Regions from separate parts of the Sinomonas soli genome, predicted to be linked through region 2. Evidence: predicted binding sites of a transcription regulator. Region 2 holds the regulator's gene; the other holds the start of a gene.
The links. The regulator LexA, encoded in region 2, represses DNA repair genes until DNA is damaged. The targets are predictions, from matches to a motif close to TCGAACANNTGTTCGA.

Region 1: a site for LexA is predicted at 2,194-2,209, ahead of ACYVKZ_RS04430 (HNH endonuclease signature motif containing protein). Genes of this name have one in related genera too.

The regions. Positions count from the first base shown of each region.
Region 1 is NZ_BAAGSN010000004.1:228,013-232,219, forward strand. Features, by position in the region: gene ACYVKZ_RS04425 (ABC-three component system protein) at 1-626, opposite strand, end outside; gene ACYVKZ_RS04430 (HNH endonuclease signature motif containing protein) at 870-2,105, opposite strand; gene ACYVKZ_RS04435 (GNAT family N-acetyltransferase) at 2,279-2,797, opposite strand; gene ACYVKZ_RS04440 (hypothetical protein) at 2,908-3,222, opposite strand; gene ACYVKZ_RS04445 (DUF3107 domain-containing protein) at 3,227-3,451, opposite strand; gene ACYVKZ_RS04450 (TetR/AcrR family transcriptional regulator) at 3,529-4,110, opposite strand.
Region 2 is NZ_BAAGSN010000016.1:43,564-47,770, reverse strand. Features, by position in the region: gene ACYVKZ_RS16080 (ATP-dependent DNA helicase) at 1-1,416, shown strand, start outside; gene lexA (transcriptional repressor LexA) at 1,425-2,132, opposite strand; gene ACYVKZ_RS16070 (LysM peptidoglycan-binding domain-containing protein) at 2,492-2,863, shown strand; gene ACYVKZ_RS16065 (histidinol-phosphate transaminase) at 2,953-4,074, shown strand; gene hisB (imidazoleglycerol-phosphate dehydratase HisB) at 4,122-4,207, shown strand, end outside.

The DNA of each region.
Region 1 (4,207 bases), on a different contig from region 2:
TCGACGAGGTAGTTGAAGAGGCTGTCGAAAGTCTGAAAGTCACTACGCTTCGCGACGATCTTGAGCTGGAATTCCTCGACGGCAGCTTCGTAGTAGCGCAAGCTCGTGGTGTTGGCGGGGCTTGCAAGAAATCTCTCTATCTCGGGTGTGTATACCAAGTACCGGTCTGCGAGCGTCCGAGCGAACGTCTCGGACATGTTGTTGACCGTATTTTTCTGACGGTAGGAGATTCGATCTACGATGGAGGCGTCAAGTGGGGGCAAGGGAGCACTGAGTTCTTCGGCTATTGCGAGGATGATTTCCGCCAAATCAAAGCTGTTCACCAGCAATGGGCCGTCTAACGGATCAATCCGCGCCAACGATGGAAGGTCAGGAAACTCGCGTAGGAGTTCGTCGAGGTATTCTACGCCTGCAAGAAAGATTCGGTTGCGGTCCATTCCGGAACCCTCCGCAATCTTGTCCATTATTCGCGGGGCAACCACCCCTCCGAGGCGTCTGTTGCTGAAGAGTACATAGTTATCTAGCTCGCCTTGATCGACCAGGCTCTTTATGCGCGGTATTTCCTTACTCAGAACGGCGGTTTCGGAGTTGCCGTTGAAGTCCGCATCGCTGTAGTGAGCGTTCACTGCATTTGTATGCTTGGCTTGGAAGACTGTTACGCCTGTCCAAGGCTCACGGGTACTCGGAAATTGTTCCGCTGTTCCCTCGAACCGCGCATCGCGGCCGCCATCCGGTCCCGCAGCAAAGGACTGGACACCCCGTCCAAACAGCTTGCGTGAACACTGCACCACTAGACGCTCAAATTGGCTGTCGTCGAGGTCTTCATACGGATACGACACATGGGCACTTTACCTTCTCCAGGCCGGTCATCACTGCGAGCACGGCTCGCCCCCCAAGCGTGGCGTCTGCAGAGGAATGAGGACGGCTTTACGGCGTGCGAGGTTGGCCGCGTCGGTCGTGCCCCCGTCCTGCCACTCCGTCGTGTGGTCGGCCTCGGCGGTGCGCGCGGGGCGGGTGCAGCCGGGGACGCGGCAGCCGCCGTCGCGGTATTCGAGGAAGCGCCGCAGCCCTGCCGGAGGCCGGTAGGCGGTGCGGCCGAGGGCCAGGGGCGTGCCGTCGGCATCGGTGAAGAGCCGCTGCCAGGTGGGTGCGGCGGCGGCGAGGGCACGGGCGGTGGCCGGGTCGATCGGCCCCTGGCCGTCCAGGAGCGCGGGGGCGTCCGAGGCGCCGAGGGCGACCGCGGCCGGGATGTGGACGACGATCTCAGCCTTGACCCCGGCGAGCAGCTCCTCCGGGAACGGCACTGTGGCCGGCGACTCCGCGGCCGGCCCCTGCCGATCGGTACTGACGCTGTCCATGAGCACGAGGTGGGCCAAGGCGTCCGCGCGGAGCTGGGCGAGGGTCCGCCCGTCCTGGCGGTCGCGGTGGTCACCGGCGCGGGCCCGAGTGGTGCGGGCGAGGGCGTCGAGGCGCCCGTACATCCCGGCGGCGGTCTCGGCGGGGAGGAGCGCGGACAGAGTGCACAGGCCGTCGTCTTCGGGCTGGAGCCACACGCGGCGGTCCTCGCGCGCCCCGGTGCGGCGGTGGGCGATGGAGTCAGGGTGGAGGCGCTCGCGCAGCTCGCGGGCGAGGGTGCGGAACTCCCCGGGGGTGCGCAGGCGGCCCTTGCGGGTGCGGACGCGGGAGAGGGCCTCGAGGGCGAAGGGCTCGGCCGCCCGCTCGGGGAGAGTGGCGGCCTGGTCAATGAGCGCGCGGGCATGGGCCTCGGTGATGTCCCCGGAGGCGAGGGCCTCGTGCACGGCCGGGTGGGCGTTGACCAGGGCGGTGGAGAAGCTCAGGGCGCGGGCGGCGGCGTGCTCGGACGTGCCCTGCAGGGCCGCGAGCTCGGAGACTGCGACGGCGTGCGCGATGTTCCCGCCGAGGCGCGTGGGCTGGCCGTGGCGGCCTTCCAAGGGCTCCTCGGCGATCTCTGCGGCGAGCCGGTCGACCAGCACCGCGCGGAGGGCAGCGCTGTAGGCGTCGAAGTCGGCCAGGGCCTGCAGCGCCCGCGCAGTCCCTCCTGGGCCGGCTAGGGCCTCGGCGGCCAGTTCCAGGCCGCCGGCCAAGACATCGGGGAAACGCGACGCGAAAGACAACTCCTCGACCGCACCCACCGCGCCACCCCCCACCGCCCGTTCGGCCGACCACCTTCATTCGAAGATATGTTCTAATTCTATCGTCTCGAGGGATGCACGTCCATGGTCGGGGGGCAATGCCACGTGGTGCAGGCCCGGTTCGGCTAGTCCGGAGGGCCCACGCCGCGCCGCATGAAGAGGCGCGGCCAGCGGGTCAGCCCGAGCGATTCTTCCTCGGCGCGGATCCGCACGAGTCCCGGGCCCAAGGCCGGGGCGTGGATCGCGCGGAAGCCGAGGCGCCGGTAGTACGGCGCGTTCCAGGGCACTGAGGCGAACGTCGAGAGCGTCAGGGCCGGGACGCCATGGCCCTCCGCCCACCGAGAAGCGTGGTCCAGCAGCGCCCGGCCCACGCCCCGGCGTGAGTGCCCCGGGTGCACCGACACCTGCTCGATGTGCAGGCAGCCGTCGACGAGCCGCGCAAGGAGGTATGCCACGGGAGCGTTCCGATCCTCGACCGCGACCCATGCCAGCCCCTCGCGCTGGAACCGGCGGAGCGCGTCGAGCGAGGGCGGGTGGTCGTCGGCGATCTCGGCCATGCCGAGGCCCCGGAAGGCCTCGCCGGCCGCCCCCTCGATGTCCTGGAGGGCCTGCAGGTCGTCGCCACGGACCGGACGGATGCGCATTCCTCCATCATGGCCCGGACCCAGCATCGGCTGGCCCCGGGGCAGAGAGAAGGCGCGGACGACGGCGGGTGGTGACCACCCGCCGTCGTCCGCGCCTTCGCGGAGCCGGTTCAGCCCCGCCGGAGGATCTCCGTGAGGGTCATGACGTCGCGCCCCGTGCGGCGGCGGCCCAGGATCAGCGGCACGCAGACCGCCGCGGCGATCCCGACCGCCATGGGAAGCACCCACGGCATCCACGTCAGGCCCGCGATGTAGCCTGTGCCCGCGAGGATGAGGATGATCCACACCAGGCAGGCAGCGGCAACAGCAGCGCCGACCGGGAGCATGATCCCGTAGGCCTCGTGGTGGCGGTCGACGGCCCAGGCGATGAAGCCCGCGGCAGCCACCACGAGGATCACGATGACGAGCGACCAGACCGTCTCCACAGGATCAGAGGGCGCCGAAGCCCACGCGGCGCGGCTCCTGCGCGCCGAGCTCCACGTAGCCGATGACGCCGGACGGCACGATCACCTGTCGGCCCTTCTCGTCTTCGAGCCGCAGCTGCTTGCCGTCAGCCAGGGCCTCGGCGACGAGCTTTGCGACCTCGTCCGCGTCCTTGGTCGACTCGAGGACGATCTCGCGGCCGATGTTCTGGATGCCGATCTTGATTTCCACGTGACTCCTTGTGTCGGTGAAGGCTGAAACGGAACCGGACCGGCACACCGGCCGGGCGACGGTTCCCTATGAGTACCTTAGGCCTCTTTGGGGAAGCGCGAGATCCCCTTCCACACGAGCCGCGACACGAGGTCGGCCGCCACGTCGATGTCGAGGGAGGACGACTTCTCGAGCCAGTACCTCGCGCTCACCTGGGCCAGCCCCGCGAGGCCGCGGCCGAGGAGCTGGGCCTCGAGCAGCGGGAGCTTGGTGTCCGAGGCGATGACCTCGGCGATGGCCTCCGAGAATCCCCGGTTGAACGTCTCGAGGCGCGAGGCCACGTCCGGGTCGTTGACGAGGTCCGACTGGAAGACGAGGCGGTGGGCCTGGTCGTCGGCGGCGATGAAGTCGAAGTAGGCGCGGATCACCGCGTTGACGCGTTCGCGGTTGTCAGTGGTGGAATCCAGCGCGGCCCGCATGAGCTCGGTGAGCGTGCCCAGATGGCTGTCCAGCAGGGCGATGTACAGGTCCCGCTTCGACGGGAAATGCTGGTACAGGACGGGCTTGCTGACCTGGGCGGTCTCGGCGATCTCGTCCATGGCGGCTCCGTGGTAGCCGTTGGCCGCGAAGACCTCGAGGGCGGCTGACAGGAGCTGGGCACGCCGCTCGTCGCGTGGCATTCGGGGCGAGCGCGGGGTCGTGGCTCGCGGTTCGGTACTCACTTCAGACGCCTTTCCGGGGGCTCGGGCCTGTGGAGCGTGGCCCAAACGGTAGTCC
Region 2 (4,207 bases):
TCCCAGAAGTGCCCCTTCGCCGCCGAGTGCTTCAGCGAGCTCGCCCGCCAGCGCGGGTCCGAGGCCGACCTCGTGGTGACCAACCATGCGATGCTCGCCATCAACGCCTTCGAGGGCCTCAACGTCCTGCCCGAGTACGACGTGGTGGTCGTGGACGAGGCCCATGAGCTCGCCGACCGCGTCACCGGCGCCGTGAGCGCCCAGCTGTCCGGGCAGATGATCCAGGCCGCGGCCTCGAGCGCGCGGCGGCACTGCGCAATCTCGGTCGAGGCGCTCCAGGGCGCCGCGGCCGCACTCGAGCTCTCCCTGACCTCGGCGCCCACCGGCCTCCTCCCACGGGGCCTGAACGAGGAGCAGTCCCAGAACGTCGCCCTCGTCCGGGACGCCTGCCGCGTGGCCCTCTCCGAGTCGAAGCCCGGCGACTCCCAGTCTGCTGACGGAGCCCGCCAGGTCGCGCGGTCCCGGCTCATGGCGGTGCTCGAGGTCTGCGAGCGGCTCCTCGATGCCGAGGCCAACCGCGAGGTCGTCTGGGTCACCCGCATGGGCGCCCCGGACCCGGTCACGGGCTACTCCGCGCCCGACGACGAGGCGCCGGCGATGCTCCACATCGCCCCGCTGAGCATCGGGGGCAGGCTCCGCGACGGGCTGTTCGACGGGCACACCGTGGTGCTCACGAGCGCGACGCTCGCCATCGGCTCCGCCTTCGAGCCCACGGCGGGCGCCCTCGGCCTCCTCGGCCCGGGGGCGCCCACCTGGACCGGCGTGGACGTGGGCTCGCCGTTCGACTACCCGAAGCAGGGCATGCTGTACGTCGCCCGGCACCTCCCCAAGCCCGGCCGCGGCGTCTCACCCGAGGCGCTGGACGAGCTCGAGGCGCTCCTCGCGGCCTCGCACGGCGGGGCGCTGTGCCTCTTCTCCTCGCGGCGCGCGGCCGAGGAGGCCGCAGACGAGCTGCGCACGCGGCTCGACACCACGATCCTGTGCCAGGGCGAGTCGTCCATGAGCGCGCTCGTGAAGCAGTTCGCGGCAGAGCCGGACACCTGCCTGTTCGGGACCATGTCCCTGTGGCAGGGGGTCGACGTCCCCGGCCAGTCGTGCCGGCTCGTCGTGATCGACCGGATCCCGTTCCCCCGTCCTGACGACCCGCTCATGTCTGCCCGCTCGCGGGCGGTCGCGCAGGCAGGGGGGAACGGCTTCATGAGCGTCTCCGCGACCCACGCCGCGGTCCGCCTCGCCCAGGGCGCCGGGCGGCTCATCCGCACGACGGCGGACCGCGGGGTCGTCGCCGTGCTCGACTCGCGTCTCGCTACCGAGCGCTACGGCGCCTTCCTGCGCGGGGCGCTGCCGCCGCTGTGGGGGACCACCGACCGCCGGGTCGTGCTGGATGCGCTCGGAAGGCTCGCGCAGGCGGGCTGACGCCGGGCTCAGACGGAGCGCAGCACCGAGACGACCTTGCCCATGACGGTCGCCTCGTCGCCCAGGATGGGCTCGTAGCGGGTGTTCTGCGGCAGGAGCCACGTGTGCCCGTCCCGCTGCCGGAACGTCTTGACCGTGGCCTCGTCATCGAGCAGGGCGGCGACGATGTCGCCGTTCTCGGCGCTGTTCTGCCGCCGGACCACGACCCAGTCGCCGTCGCAGATCGCCGCGTCGATCATCGAGTCGCCCTTGACGCGGAGCATGAACAGCTCCCCGTAGCCCACGAGCTGGCGGGGAAGCGGCATGACATCCTCGACCGCCTGGTCCGCGAGGATCGGCCCGCCGGCGGCGATGCGGCCGACGAGCGGGACCATGGCCGTGTCGGCTGCGGACGCCATCGTCTCCAGCGTGGCCCCGCCGGCGCCGAGCAGCGCCGCGGCGCCCTCGCCGCTGACGCTGAGCTCGCCCTCGTCGAGCGTGAGCGGCATCAGCACCTCCATGGCGCGCGGCCGCTTGGGGTCGCGCCGCAGGTAGCCGAGCTTCTCGAGCTGGGACAGCTGGTGGGTGACGCTCGAGAGGCTCGCGAGTCCGACCGTGTCGCCGATCTCGCGCATCGAGGGCGGATACCCCTTGAGCTGTACGGAGCGCTGGATCGTCTCGAGGATCCTCTTCTGGCGCGCGGTCAGCCCCTTCGCCGCCTTAGTCCGTGGTGCCATGCCGTCCCTGTCCCTTCGCCCGCCCGCGGGATTCCGCGGCCTGTGCCGGCTCGGGACCAGAACTGTCGGACCCCCTCCGCACCATGGATCCATGGCCTCCGGAGGGAGCAGCCGGACCGATGTTCGGGCCCGTGCCCCGTGCTGCTCCCACCGTAGGACAGTTCAGGGCACCTTTCAAACACATGTTCGAGCGAGTCTGGACATGCTTCGCCGACAGGTGCTAAGAAGGATCACAACAGTTCGAAGATGCATTCGAAAAAACTGCACATCCGGACTCCGGCCCTGCGTCGGAGCTTCGAAGAACATGGTTCGGAGGCCGCGCGTTGGCGGGGCCCGGGTCGTGCAGGGGAAGGCAGACCATGGCACACGCGATCCATCTCGGCACGCTCCCGGCGCCCCGCACGGCGCGGGCCCCCCGTCCGGCACTGCGCCTGACGCGGCGGGGCCGCATCGTCCTCGTCGTCATCCCGCTCTTCCTCGCGACCCTGGCGGTGCTCGTCGCGTGGGCGGCGCTCACTGCGCCAGCCCAGGCCTCCGCCCAGCCCCTCACCGGCCCCGGCGGCGCCGTGACGGTGACGGTGCAGCCGGGGGAGTCCCTGTGGACGATCGCGGCGCGGCGCGTGCCGAACCAGGACCCTCGGGTCACCATCAGCCAGATCCAGGACCTCAACGGGCTCACGGGCGTCCGCGTGCTCCCCGGCGAGCAGATCCTCGTCCCGGTCCTGCGGTAGCCGCGCCCGCTCCGGCGGGAGCGTCACGGACGCCCCTCCCGGCCGCCCCCGAATGGGGACGGCCGAGGGCGCTGGCGTAGGCTGGAGCGGTGGACGACCAGCTTCAACGACTCAACCGGCTTCCCCTTCGCGATGACCTCCGCGGCCAGCATCCCTACGGCGCGCCGCAGATCGACGTCCCCATCCAGCTCAACGTCAACGAGAACACCCACGGGGTCCCGCAGGACGTCCAGGATGCCATCGTCGAGGCCGTCCGCGGGGTGGTCGGAGGCCTGAACCGGTACCCCGACCGGGAATTCACCCGGCTGCGCGAGTCCCTCGCGGAGTACCTCGGTCATGGCCTCGTCCCCGAGCAGCTCTGGGCAGCCAACGGCTCGAACGAGGTGCTGCAGCAGATCCTCCAGGCCTTCGGCGGCCCGGGACGTTCGGCGCTCGGCTTCCCTCCCACCTACTCGATGTATCCGCTGCTCGCCGCCGGCACCGGCACCGCGTATCTGAAGGGCACCCGCGAGGAGGACTTCGAGCTCACGGCGGCCTCGGCTGCCCGCCAGGTGCGCGAGCTCGCGCCCCATGTGGTCTTCCTGTGCTCGCCCAACAACCCGACCGGCACGGCGCTCGGCCTCGACGTCGTCGAGGCCGTCTACGAGGCAGGCGAGGCGAGCCAGGCCATCGTCATCGTCGACGAGGCGTACGCCGAGTTCGCACAGCTCGGCACCCGCAGTGCTCTGACGCTCCTGCCCGGCCGCCCCCGGCTGATCGTCACCCGCACGATGAGCAAGGCCTTCGCCCTCGCCGGAGCCCGGCTCGGCTACCTCGCCGCAGCGCCCGAGGTCATCGACGCCCTGCGCCTCGTCCGGCTGCCCTACCACCTCTCGGCCGTCACCCAGGCCACCGCACTCGCCGCGCTCGAACACCGCGCCTCACTCATGGCGGAGGTCGAGGAGATCAAGCACCAGCGGGACCGCATCGTGAAGGAACTCGAGCGGATGGGCCTCGCCCCGGCGTCCTCGGACTCGAACTTCGTCTTCTTCACGGGCCTCGACGACCCGCAGAGGACCTGGCAGGGGCTGCTCGAGGCCGGCGTGATCGTTCGCGACGTCGGAATCCCGGGCAGCCTCCGGGTCACCGCGGGCACCGAGCGGGAGACGACTGCGTTCCTCACCCGCCTCGAGGAGCTCCTCGCCGCGGACGGGCGCCTGCCCGCCGCCTAGAATAGAGAAGCACCCCCCGCAGACGCCTGATCGAAGGACACACACCCATGAGTACCGAGCTGCAGACCGCGCCCGTGACCCAGCGGACCGCGCGGATGGAGCGCACCACGAGCGAGTCGTCGGTCCTCGTCGA